DNA from 2 places in the Rothia sp. HMSC066H02 genome. Region 2 is predicted to be linked to the other one. Evidence: predicted binding sites of a transcription regulator. Region 2 holds the regulator's gene; the other holds the start of a gene.

Region 1 (6,514 bases), on a different contig from region 2:
CCTCCAGGCGCTTAGCCATGCTCTTGATCTGCAGGCCCACAATCTGGCCCAGGTTCTCAGCCGACAGGGGCTGGAACATGATGATGTCGTCCAGTCGGTTGAGGAACTCGGGGCGGAATGCCTGGTGCACAACCTCCAGTGCCTTCTCGGAGCGCTCCTCGAAGGGCAGGTCCTGGTTGACCAGGTACTGCGAACCGAGGTTCGAGGTCAGAATCAGGATGACGTTGCGGAAGTCCACGGTGCGGCCCTGGCCGTCGGTCAGGCGGCCGTCATCGAGTACCTGCAGCAGGATGTCGAAGACCTCGGGGTGTGCTTTCTCAACCTCGTCGAGCAGGACCACCGAGTAGGGGCGACGGCGTACAGCCTCGGTCAGCTGACCACCCTCTTCGTGGCCGACGTATCCGGGAGGGGCACCGACCAGGCGGGAAACGGTGTGCTTCTCGGAGTATTCGCTCATGTCGATACGCACCAGGGCACGCTCGTCATCGAACTGGAACTCAGCCAGTGCCTTAGCCAGCTCGGTCTTACCAACACCGGTCGGGCCCAGGAACAGGAAGGAACCAATCGGGCGGTTCGGGTCGGAAATACCGGCGCGGGCGCGGCGCACAGCGTCAGAGACAGCGACCACTGCGGCTTCCTGACCAATCAGGCGGGCACCGATGCGCTTCTCCATTTCGAGCAGCTTCTCGGACTCACCCTGCATCATGCGACCTGCGGGAATGCCGGTCCAGGAGGAAATCACCTCGGCAATATCGTCCGCGGTGACCTCTTCGGAGACCATGGACTCGCTCTTGGCGGTGTCCTCGGCGCGCTGTGCTTCTTCCAGCTCAGCCTGCTTTGCGGGAATCTCACCGTACAGCAGGCGGGATGCCTCAGCGAGGTTACCCTCGCGCTGTGCAACCTCTGCGCGGGAACGCAGCTCGTCAATCTGGGTCTTGATGTCACCCACACGGTTCAGGCTAGCCTTCTCGGCCTCCCAACGAGCGTTGAGGGCGTCGAGCTGTTCCTTCTTGTCAGCCATGTCCTTGCGCAGCGCTTCCAGACGCTCCACGGATGCGGGGTCGGTCTCATCGGCAAGTGCCAGTTCCTCCATGGTGAGGCGGTCCACAGCGCGGCGCAACTGGTCGATTTCCTCCGGTGCGGAGTCAATTTCCATGCGCAGGCGGGATGCTGCCTCGTCAATCAGGTCAATTGCCTTGTCCGGCAGCTGACGGGAGGGAATGTAACGGTTAGACAGGGTTGCTGCGGCAACCAGCGCGGAGTCAGCGATCTGCACCTTGTGGTGTGCCTCGTAGCGTTCCTTCAGGCCACGCAGAATACCGATGGTGTCATCTACGCTGGGCTCACCCACGTACACCTGCTGGAAGCGGCGCTCCAGTGCGGGGTCCTTCTCGATATTCTCGCGGTACTCGTCGAGGGTGGTCGCGCCGATCAGGCGCAACTCGCCTCGGGCGAGCATGGGCTTGAGCATGTTGCCTGCGTCCATGGAGCCTTCGGATGCGCCAGCACCGACGACGGTGTGAATTTCGTCGATGAAGGTCACAATCTGACCCTCGGACTTCTTGATTTCTTCGAGGACTGCCTTCAGGCGCTCCTCGAATTCACCGCGGTACTTTGCGCCCGCGACCATGGAGCCCAGGTCCAGGCTAATCAGGGTCTTGCCGCGCAGGGATTCGGGCACGTCGCCGGAAACCATGCGCTGTGCCAGGCCTTCCACGACGGCGGTCTTACCGACGCCGGGCTCACCAATCAGAACGGGGTTGTTCTTGGTTCGGCGGGAGAGCACCTGCACGACGCGGCGAATCTCAGAGTCACGGCCGATGACCGGGTCGAGCTTGCCTGCGCGAGCAATAGCGGTCAGGTCGGTACCGTACTTTTCGAGTGCCTGGAAGGTGCCTTCGGGGTCGGGGGTGTCCACGGTGCGGTCTCCTCGGACGTTGGGAATGGTCTGTGCGATGAGCTCTGCGGTAGCGCCGAGCTTGTGCATTGCGGTTGCGGTGCTATCGGTTCCGCTGGCAATGCCCAGCAGAATCATTTCGGTAGAAACGTAGGTATCTCCGAAGCCCTGGGCGCGGGTCTGCGCTGCCTGCAGAGCGGAAAGCGCGGCACGGCTGAGGGAAGCGTTCTGCACGGAGGCACCGGATGCCTTCGGCAACTTCTTGATTTCAGCGGATGCCGCCTCGGAGATAGCGTCCACATCCAGGCCTGCAGCCTTGAGGACTGCTACGGCGACGCCTTCGCGCTGGTCCATGAGGGCCTTGAGGATGTGCGCGGTTTCAATAGTGGGGTTGCCGGCGGTTTGAGCGTTAGTATTTGCCGCCGAGATGACTTCTTGACTCTTGGTGGTGAACTTGTTGTCCATGGTGTTCCTTTCGTATTTCGAGGGGCTTATCCTATGCGCCCCTGCATTACATAACTTGAGTCTACTACACTCAATTATTCTACACAAGAGGTTAACCAAGGTTTTTTTGAGATTAAAATTTCCGCAACAGCTAAGGGTTCTTCGCACGAATAAAGCGGCGAAAGCACCAACTCCAGCCAAAAACTCCACCCAAAAGCCCTATTGTTATAGTGACCACGCTGGGTACATGTAAGGCTGGGCGCTTGCGAGTTCCCACAACAATCACAGTCACAAATGGGGACCCACATGAAAATACTGGCTCTAGGCGCAACCGGCCGCACCGGTTACCTCTTCACCCGCAAAGCCCTAGAGGAGGGGCACACCGTCACCGCCTACGTGCGCAACCCCGACAAGGCGCTAACACTTTTGGGGGCGCACCAAAATCTCACTATCGTTCCGGGAGCCCTGGACGATGCCGAGCGACTCGCCGAAGCTTCTTCCGGGCAGGACGTCATGGTGAGCATCCTGGGACAGAAAGCCACGGTGCGAGAATTTCTCTCCTCCACGTTCATGCAGGAGCGCCTACCCCTCATCATGGAGGCGGTCACGGGCGCAGGCGTGAAGCATTGCGTTCTGATGAGCGCCTACGGTGTGGGCGATACGGTACGGACCGCGTCCCTGCCCATGCGCCTGGTATGCAAGGTCATCATGCGCGGCATTTTTACCGACAAGGTTAAGGCAGACGCCCTGGTTGCCGAATATCAGCCGTATATTTCGCGTGCACATCCGGGCAGGCTGACCGATAAGCCAGGTAAGGGCGGGGTGAAGGTGTTTGATATGGCGAGTGTCGAGCGAACTCCGGGCATTCCGACGATTGCCCGTGAAGACGTTGCCGATGCGCTGCTTACTATCGCCAAGAACCCCCAGAACGCGGGCACAGATTTTTTGGTGACGATTGGGGACGTTGCCCTACGCTCGCGCCAGAAATAAACCGGTAGGCTTAATGACATGACGACTACGAACACCTTCCCCGCCGCCATTCTCTTCGACCACGACGGAACCCTCGTCGACACCGAACCCGTATGGGCTGCCGCAAAGGTTGCTCTCACCGCAGAATTTGGCGGCACCTGGACTGAGCAGGACACCCTCGATTGCCTAGGCCTGTCCATGCAGTTCACCTTGGATCGCCTACGCGAGCGCGGCGTGAACCTGCCGGACGAGGAGATTAACGATCGACTGGTGGCGAAGGTGCGCGAGGCCCTGGCACAACAGCCAGTCGAATTCCTGCCCGGCATTGAGCGCTTCCTCTCGGAGGTTCACGATGCGCAGATTCCGGCCGCCATCGTCACGAACGCCACCACCTCCGTGGCTCGCCGCACCGCGAACGCGGCACCCGAGGGCACATTCTCAGTGGTTATTGGCAACGATGAGACCACCAACCCCAAGCCGGACCCACAGCCTTATCTTTTGGCGGCAGAGCGTCTGGGTGTTGACCCGACTCAGTGCGTGGCTCTCGAGGATTCCCCTTCAGGCGTGCGCAGTGCGACCGCGGCGGGTATGCGCGTGATTGTTGTGCCGGGCGAGCTGGACGTTCCGGCGGAGCTGGGTACCGTGCGCCTCAAGCATGAGGAGCTGACCCTGGAGGCGGTTCGCGCGCTGGCGTAGCCGCGTAGTTTGCAGACTGAAAGCTCTACAGAAAACTGAATACACTTCACCGTAAAGGGTGGGATGCACAAGATGAGATATCGCGCATCCCACCCTTTGTGCGCGCCTGGGCGGTGAGCCACGCGGGCATTTGGGGCTGGCACGTTTGGGCAGAAGCTTTTAAGTGCGGCGCGACACGCAGATGACAATTTATTACGAATTACTCAAAATAACCTTGACAGCGGTTCCTTAAAATGATTTACTCATAATAACGATTCGGCGGGGCGACAAACCCCACCGAACCACAAGCATCACAGCATCATGAAGGAGACCATCATGGCATTCGCAAACTACACCGCACCCGGCCTGACCCTCGAAGAAGGCAAGGGCATTTCCGAGGTTCTCCAGGCACGTCTGCACGACCTGAACGACCTGCACCTGCTGCTGAAGCACGCTCACTGGAACGTGACCGGCCCCGGCTTCATCGCCGTTCACGAGATGATTGACCCCCAGGTCGACACCGTCCGCGAGTTCGTCGACGCCATCGCAGAGCGCATGGCAACCCTGGGCGCAACCCCCAACGGTCTGGCTGGCGCACTGGTCGCACAGCGCACCGTCGAGGACTACGCAGTTGGCCGCGCACCCGTCGCCGCTCACCTGCGTGCCCTGAACGACGTCTACACCCGCGTGATTGAGGCCCACCGCAAGGCTATTGCTTTTGCCGGTGAGTCCGACCCCGTCACCGAGGACCTGCTGATCGGTCAGACCGCTGAGCTGGAGAAGTTCCAGTGGTTCATCCGCGCGTTCCTGGAGAACGGCGAAGGCAACATCTAAGCCGCAACCATCTAAGTTGTAGCCTCTAAACTGCAGCCTACCTATGGCGGCAAGTTATATAGGCGTTAGCTTTTAGAGTCACAAGCCGGGCGGGTGCGCTCTCCTTATGGAGGGTGCACCCGCCCAGCTTTTTATGCTCGAAGCTGCCCTGCTTATTCCCAACCTCTTTTACCTTTCCCGGCACTTGAGTCCTCGTCCGTGCGGTATCACAAAGTACGTTGAGGCGAACATTAACACCGGGTTAGGCCGTCCTAGATTTTCTGTTCGGAGTGCTCTACAGTGGTTCACTGATCAACTCAGAACACACAGATTGAACGCATGATTGAGCGCCCGGGAGATACCCGGCGCGACCCGCATCCGGCGGAAAGAGAGATATGAGCACGCACGCCCCGAACGAGCACGGCGAAGACACGTACGGTGAGCAGACCGAGAAGCTTCAGGCTGACGCGGCCGAGGCTGAAAGGACCGCAGCTGAGGCGACCGAGCACAAGCCGACCCGCCACAGTGCGGTTACTTCCCCCTCCCCCGCGCAGATTAAGCGTTGGCGCCGCTACCTGGCCGACGAGGAGTCGGAGGCACGCATCTACCGTTACCTGGCTCGCCGCGCCGAGGGCACCGACCGCGAAATCTTGCTGCAGGTTGCCGAGGCGGAGAAGCGTCACCAGCAGCATTGGCGTGATATGCTCGGCGAACACGCGAATGTGCACGTGCGCCCGTCCATGCAGTCTCTGGTGCTGCAGTTCTTGGCGAAGAACTTCGGTTCGGTGTTTATTCTGGCGATGGCGCAGCGCGCTGAGTCCCGATCCCCCTACGCTGAGGATCCGGACGCCACCGAGGAAATGGCCGCTGACGAGGCAATTCACGAGGAAATTATCCGTGCCCTGGCGACCAGCGGCAGGGAGAAGCTATCGGGTAATTTCCGTGCGGCGGTCTTTGGCGCTAACGACGGTTTGGTGTCAAACCTGGCGTTGATTATGGGTATTACCGCCTCGGGCGCATCCAGCTCGATGGTTCTGCTCTCGGGTATTGCAGGTCTGCTGGCGGGTGCACTGTCGATGGCGGCGGGTGAGTTCGTGTCGGTGCGTTCTCAGCGTGAACTGCTGGATGCCTCCCAGCCGACCCAGGTGACCCTGCGTGTTGCACACGATTTGGATTTGGACTCGAACGAGCTGGAGCTCATTTACCGTGCCCGCGGCATGGAGCCGGACGCGGCGCATCACCGTGCGATGGAGCGCTTCGGCTACCTGGATTGTGACTGCGATCCGTCGCTGTCTCACCGCGAGGATGAGGATCGTGAGGAGAATGTGGCTTTGGGTACCGATATTGGTGCCGCCGCTGCGTCGTTCGCGTTCTTTGCTTCGGGTGCACTGGTTCCGATTCTGCCCTATATTTTCGGTTTTTCGGGCGTGTTCGCGATGGTGCTGTCCCTGCTGTTTGTGGGTGCGGCGCTGGGCTTCACCGGCGGCGTGGTGGGCCTGCTTTCGGGCGCTTCCCCGCTCAAGCGCGGTATTCGCCAGATTCTAATTGGTTTCGGCGCAGCGTTCGTAACCTACCTGCTGGGTCTGGCGTTCGGCACGACGGTCAGCTAATTCCAATTCCTGAATATGCTTTAGACAAGCCTATATAGCCATTACGGAATGCTCTTCACTCTCCTGTGGAGGTTGCTTCCTGGGCATAGAAAACCCCCGGCGGGTG
Region 2 (6,514 bases):
AATCGCCGCGCCGCGCCCTCAATTAGCCCAAAAACCCCGGAATTCCGCGGCAAAACCGCCCATCCGCGCCTCGCCGCCGCCCCGATTTTCCCCGTAAAACACCGCCCCAGAACCCCAAAAAACCCGCCCCTCACACACCTCCGCGAAAAAAAGTTGAGTAAAGTTCACTCAACTCTATTGACAGCCCCTCCGAGAGAGTGCATACTTGAGTACATGAGGCTCAAGGCAGCCGCGCAGACCACCCCACACGGGGGCGGCACGCGCAGCACCGACCGCCTCCAAAACTTTCAAACTAACCCGCCTCGCATTAGAAGAAGCGGGGCACTGATCACAAGGAGTGAATAAATATGGCACGTGCAGTAGGTATTGACCTCGGTACCACCAACTCGGTCGTAGCAGCACTGGAAGGTGGCGACCCGGTCGTCATCGCTAACGCAGAGGGCACCCGCACCACCCCCTCCGTCGTCGCATTCTCCAAGGACGGCGAGGTTCTGGTCGGTAGCGTTGCAAAGCGTCAGGCAGTAACCAACGTCGACCGCACCATCTCCTCCGTCAAGCGCCACATGGGCACCGACTGGACCACTGAGATTGACGGCAAGAAGTACACCCCGCAGGAAATCTCCGCTCGTATCCTCATGAAGCTGAAGGGCGACGCAGAGGCATTCCTGAACGACACCGTCACCGACGCTGTCATCACCGTCCCGGCATACTTCAACGACGCTGAGCGTCAGGCAACCAAGGAAGCCGGCGAGATCGCAGGTCTGAACGTCCTGCGTATCGTCAACGAGCCCACCGCCGCAGCACTCGCATACGGCCTGGACAAGGGTAAGGAAGACGAGCTCATCCTGGTCTTCGACCTCGGTGGCGGTACCTTCGACGTCTCCCTGCTGGAAGTCGGCAAGGACGACGACGGCTTCTCCACCATCCAGGTTCGCGCAACCAGCGGTGACAACCGCCTCGGTGGCGACGACTGGGACCAGCGCGTAGTCGAGTGGCTGCTTGCACAGGTGAAGGCAAACACCGGCGCTGACCTGTCCAAGGACAAGATTGCTCTGCAGCGTCTGCAGGAAGCAGCTGAGCAGGCTAAGAAGGAGCTGTCCAGCGCTTCTAGCACCAACATCTCCCTGCAGTACCTGTCCGTCACCCCCGAGGGCCCCATCCACCTGGATGAGAAGCTGACCCGCGCAAAGTTCGAGGAACTGACCCGCGACCTGCTCGAGCGCACCAAGAAGCCCGTGCTCGACGTAATCAAGGAAGCTGGTGTGTCCATCTCCGAGATTTCCGAGGTCATCCTGGTTGGTGGCTCCACCCGTATGCCCGCTGTTGCTGAGCTCGTCAAGGAGCTCACCGGCCGCGAGCCCAACAAGGGCGTGAACCCCGACGAGGTCGTGGCAATGGGTGCAGCACTGCAGGCAGGCGTTCTGAAGGGCGACCGTAAGGACGTTCTGCTGATCGACGTCACCCCCCTCTCCCTCGGTATCGAGACCAAGGGCGGCGTGATGACCAAGCTGATCGAGCGCAACACCGCAATCCCGACCAAGCGTTCCGAGACCTTCACCACCGCAGAGGACAACCAGCCCTCCGTGACCATTCAGGTCTTCCAGGGTGAGCGTGAGTTCACTCGCGACAACAAGAACCTGGGTACCTTCGAGCTGACCGGCATCGCCCCCGCACCCCGTGGCGTGCCCCAGATTGAGGTCACCTTCGACATCGATGCAAACGGCATCGTCCACGTCTCCGCAAAGGACAAGGGCACCGGTGTTGAGCAGTCCATGACCATCACCGGCGGCACCTCCCTCTCCAAGGACGACATTGACCGCATGGTCAAGGACGCAGAGGCACACGCTGAGCAGGACAAGGCACGCCGCGAGGCTGCTGACACCCGCAACGAAGCCGAGTCCGTCGCATACACCACTGAGAAGCTCCTGAAGGAGAACGGCGACAAGCTGCCCGAGAACGTCAAGACCGAGGTTCAGGGCGATGTCGACGAGCTGAAGAAGGCACTCGAGAGCGACGACGACGCAGCAGTGAAGTCCGCATTCGAGAAGCTGCAGGCATCCCGATCCAAGCTGGGTGAGGCACTCTACGCAGCAGCACAGGCTGAGGCATCCGAGTCCAAGCCCGCCGCTGATGAGGACGTTGTCGACGCCGAGGTTATCGACGAAGACGAGAAGAAGTAATCATGGCTGAGCAGGAAAACACCACCCCCGACCCGCTGGAGGAGGCGTTCAACGCCCCCGCAGCGGAAGGCCATCCCGAAGCTGAGTCGGTCGAAACCGCCGACGACGCAGCGGAAGCCGTCGAGGCTGAGCTCCAGGACGCCGTAGAAGCAGAATCTGCGGATGCGGCACTCGCCGCAGAGCGCCTGGACTCCCTGCTTCGCCTGCAGGCCGAGTTCACTAACTTCAAGAACCGCACCGCTCGCGAAAAGGAGCAGCTGCGACTCTTCGTCATCAGTGACCTGGTCGGTTCCCTGCTGCCGGTGTTCGATGACATCGACGCCGCACGCAAGCACGGCGACTTGCAGGAAGGCCCCTTCGCCTCCATCGCTACCAAGCTCGAAGAGCTGCTCGGCAAGCAGGGCGTGGAGCGCTTCGGTGAAGTAGGCGACGCCTTCGACCCGAACATCCACGAAGCTGTACTGCAGCAGCCCACCGACGAGGTGGCTGAGGATCATGTCTCCATGGTTCTGCGTTACGGCTACCGCGTGAACGACCGTGTGGTTCGTACCGCTCAGGTGGCTGTGGCTGTCGCACCGTAAGGTGGTCGGCTCAGCATTGGCTGAATAACTAACGACGGGCGGGTGCTCTCCCTGGTGGGGGAGTGCCCGCCCTGTTGTTTGCCTGAGCTATTTGCACGGGCTGTTCTGCCTGGCGCGCCTGTTCTGTCGGGGTTGCTATACCCGGTGTGTTGGCGCGGGTTTTGGCTCGTAGGAGCGGCGGTTAAAAGGCTTGTAGGGGTGCAATTTTTTGGGCTCAACCCTTTCAAAATTGAGTCAAGTAGACTAAACTTTTATATAGAGCATTAAGACAAGCACGCGGTGCCCCTGCAAGCCGTCCCGTAACCGAGGAGGGCGGCGCATCACCGCAGAAGGAGAAACACAACATGGCAAGTGAAAACTGGCTAACCGACGACTTTTATAAGGCACTGGGTGTCAGCGAAGACGCAAGCGAAAACGACATCAAGAAGGCGTACCGCAAGCTCTCCCGCAAGTACCACCCGGACCTGAACCCCGGCGACGCCGCAGCAGAGAAGAAGTTCAAGGAAATCTCGGAAGCATACGACGTGCTCTCCGATAAGAAGCAGCGCGAAGAGTACGACCAGATCCGCCGCTACGGCGCATCTGGCATGGGCGGATTCGGCGGTGGCAGCTACACCGGCTACCCCGGCGCGGACGCATTCGGCGGCTTCAGCAATGGCGGCGCAGGCATCAACATTGACGACCTGCTCGGTGGACTCTTCGGCGGCAGCGCTGGCGGTTCCCGACGCTCCGCAGGCTTCACCAGCGCCGACTTCGGCGGCATGGGTGGCGGCGGTTTCGGCGGTGCACAGCACGCAGCCCCCGAAGAAAGCACCACCAGCACCCGCGTCAGCCTCGCCCAGGCGTACACCGGCGCGACCGTGACCGTGTTCCTGCCGGACGGCTCCCACACCGAGGCACGCATCCCCGCAGGCATTAAGGACGGCCAGAAGGTGCGCCTGCGCGGCAAGGGCCTGCGCGGCGGCGACCTGAAGGTCACCGTGCGCGTCTCCGATGACTCCGTGTACTCGCGCGAGGGCAACAACCTGATCCTGCGCGCACCCGTCACCCTCGCCGAGGCCGTCGACGGCGCAGTGATTGAGGTGCCCCTGCCCGACGCATCCACCGTGAAGCTGCGCCTGGCACCCGGCCAGGTCGGCCGCCGACTGCGCGCTAAGGGCCGTGGCTTCAAGGCTAAGGGCGGCGACGGCGACCTGCTGGTCATCCCGGAGATTGTACTGCCCACCGAGCTGAGCGCAGAGGCGCAGGAAGCATTCGATAAGTTCGTAAAACTGGCACCGCAGGAGAACCCGCGTAAGGATCTGTTGAAGAAGGCGAAGTAAACCATGGCATCTCGAGAATCATCATCTAAGTCCCGTAGCGGCAAGCCGTTGCACAGCGTGGACCTGCCGGTTTTCGTGATTTCTGTGGCGGCTGAGCTGGCGGGCATGCACCCGCAGACCCTGCGCCAGTACGACCGCATCGGCCTGGTCCAGCCTTCGCGTGCGCCCGGCAAAGCGCGCCGCTATTCGCAGCGTGACGTGAACCGTCTGCAGCAGATTCAGCAGCTCTCGCAGGAGGGCGTCTCCCTGGAGGGTATTCGCCGCATTATTGAGCTGGAGTCCCTCGTGGAGGAGCAGCAGGAGCAGATTGCGGCGCTGCAGCGTCAGGTTGAGGATGCGAAGGTGAAGCTGGGCTTGGCGGAGCGCGTGTTCGCTGCCGGTACCAGTGGCGACGTGGTGCATATTGCCCGCGGTACCCGCCCGGCGCCTCGTCAGCGTTCTTCGGCTGTGGTGCTGTACCGTCAGCGTCACCAGTCGGCTACGGCGGATGATACGAAGCCGCAGCGCTAAACCGGCTAAACCCGCTACACTGGGATAAACGGCTCGGCTGTTCTAGCTCATTTGCGCTAGTCAGCGACCCATATAGGCTTGTGCGTCTTTGTGTCATACGCCGCGCGAGGGAGGGTAGACCCCCGCCCCGCATGCACTCAGACCCACACACAAGGAGGTGAGGCTCCCCGAACGAACGGGGAGCCTCACCTGCTTTAACCTATATGCACTTTGCGCGCTGGCGGGAAACCACCTGGCGGTAACTGGCGCTGCCCCGCTTACTTGCGGCGGTAGGTCAGATCGTGCGCGCGGCGGCCCGCCTCCTGAGCCTTACGTTCAAAGCTGGTGAGGGTGCGACCCTCCCAACGCGGAGCCCAACCACCCAGCGGATCCTCCTCGGTCGCACCGGCGCCGGGGTTCATGTTCTCAAAGTCGGGGTGCGCCTCCAGAACCTCACGCATGACCAGGGCGTACTCCTCCCAGTCGGTCGCCAGACGCCAAATGCCGCCGGGCTTGAGTACACGCGCAACCTTATCAGCGAACGCCGGGGATACCAGGCGGCGCTTGTGGTGGCGGGACTTGTGCCAGGGGTCCGGGAAGAACACCCACAGCTCGTCCACGGAGTTCTCCTCAAGCATGTTGTCGAGCAGCTCGGGTGCGTTCGCCTGAGCCACACGCACGTTCTCCACGCCGGCGTTGCCCATCTTCAGCAGCAGGTCCGCGATGCCGGGGGTGTACACCTCAACGGCGAGGAAGTTCGCCTCGGGCACCTCAGCTGCGCGGTGCACAATCGCCTCGCCCAGACCGGAACCGATCTCGACGACCTGGTACGCCTCACGGCCGTAAATCTTAACCGGGTCGAAGGTCGCCTCGGGTGCGACGGAGGTGTCGGTGCGCAGGCGCGGGATGTCCAGCACGTGGGTGGGGGAGTAGGTGTCCCACGCCTTCTGGCGGCGCGCGGTGAGGCGGTCGCCGCGGCGGACGAAGGAGTAGGGCTGGCGGAAGAATTCCTCGGGAACCGGCTTCTTGGCCTTTTCTTCGGTGGATTCGGGTGCCTGGCTAGGCTGCGTGTTCTCAGTAGACATACCTAAAAGAATAGCGCAGGGCCGCGGCACCGTGCGGTTTCGCGGCTTGTACGGGCGGGTGATACTGGGCTGGTCGGGTGTGGGTAGGTGGCGTGCGCGGTCTGCGAAGCGTAGAAATTCGGTGCGCATAGAAAATCAGCGGGCATACAAAAGTGCGGCGGGAACAAAGACTGTTCCCGCCGCACTTTCGCGAGGTTGCTTGAGGAGTGAGCTAAGAGGAGGGGCTTACTTCTTGGAGCCCAGCAGTGCCAGGCCCGCGCCGAGCATCACGATGTTGTTGGCGAGCTGCTGGCCGTCCTGGGTGGGGCGGAAGTACTTGTCGTGCATGTCCGGGTTGCGGAAGTACATGGTCATCAGGTTTGCCGCGAATGCGGTCAGGCCTGCGCCCGCCAGGCGTGCGGGGATGAAGGGGGTCAGCAGGGTTGCGCCGAGTGCGGTCTCTGCGCCGGAGATGAGCTTGCCGAAGGTTGCTGCGTCCAGCTTGGAGACTGCGGGAACGCCGGTTGCCGCCATCTGCTGCAGGAAGGCGTAGGTGCCTTCGTCTGCCTTGAGCTTCTTGACGCCTGCGTCGAGGATGAGTGCGCCGGCGGTGAGGCGGAGTGCTGCGTTGGAGAACTTGCTCATTGTTGTGTCCTTCTGTTCTGTGTTTGGTCGGTTAGGTTTTCGTTTGAACGGTTTCTACTCTAGACCCACTTTCTCGCATTGTAAAGTTTTACTTGTAAAGTTTCTTAATTTTTTGAAAACTGAAGAGGCGGGGCGCTCCGGATGGGGGGCTCTCGCACTCGGCAGGTCACCGCAGGCTCGCGCTGCCCCTGAACTGTCGCCTCCCTGCGCCGTCTCAAATCCTAGCCATGTTG

Evidence for each region. The regulator HspR, encoded in region 2, represses chaperone genes until heat shock. The targets are predictions, from matches to a motif close to AAGTTGAGTCNNNNNGACTCAACTT.
Region 1: the regulator HspR is predicted to act here: its motif matches at 2,415-2,439, upstream of clpB (ATP-dependent chaperone ClpB).

What each region holds. Positions count from the first base shown of each region.
Region 1 covers NZ_KV818667.1:309,977-316,490, reverse strand. The annotation lists gene clpB (ATP-dependent chaperone ClpB) at 1-2,362, opposite strand, end outside; gene HMPREF2999_RS01365 (NAD(P)-dependent oxidoreductase) at 2,648-3,331, shown strand; gene HMPREF2999_RS01360 (HAD family hydrolase) at 3,350-4,006, shown strand; gene HMPREF2999_RS01355 (Dps family protein) at 4,322-4,819, shown strand; gene HMPREF2999_RS01350 (VIT1/CCC1 transporter family protein) at 5,194-6,408, shown strand.
Region 2 covers NZ_KV818683.1:9,884-16,397, forward strand. The annotation lists gene dnaK (molecular chaperone DnaK) at 348-2,180, shown strand; gene HMPREF2999_RS04275 (nucleotide exchange factor GrpE) at 2,183-2,761, shown strand; gene HMPREF2999_RS04280 (DnaJ domain-containing protein) at 3,106-4,083, shown strand; gene HMPREF2999_RS04285 (heat shock protein transcriptional repressor HspR) at 4,087-4,593, shown strand; gene trmB (tRNA (guanosine(46)-N7)-methyltransferase TrmB) at 4,851-5,657, opposite strand; gene HMPREF2999_RS04295 (hypothetical protein) at 5,883-6,281, opposite strand.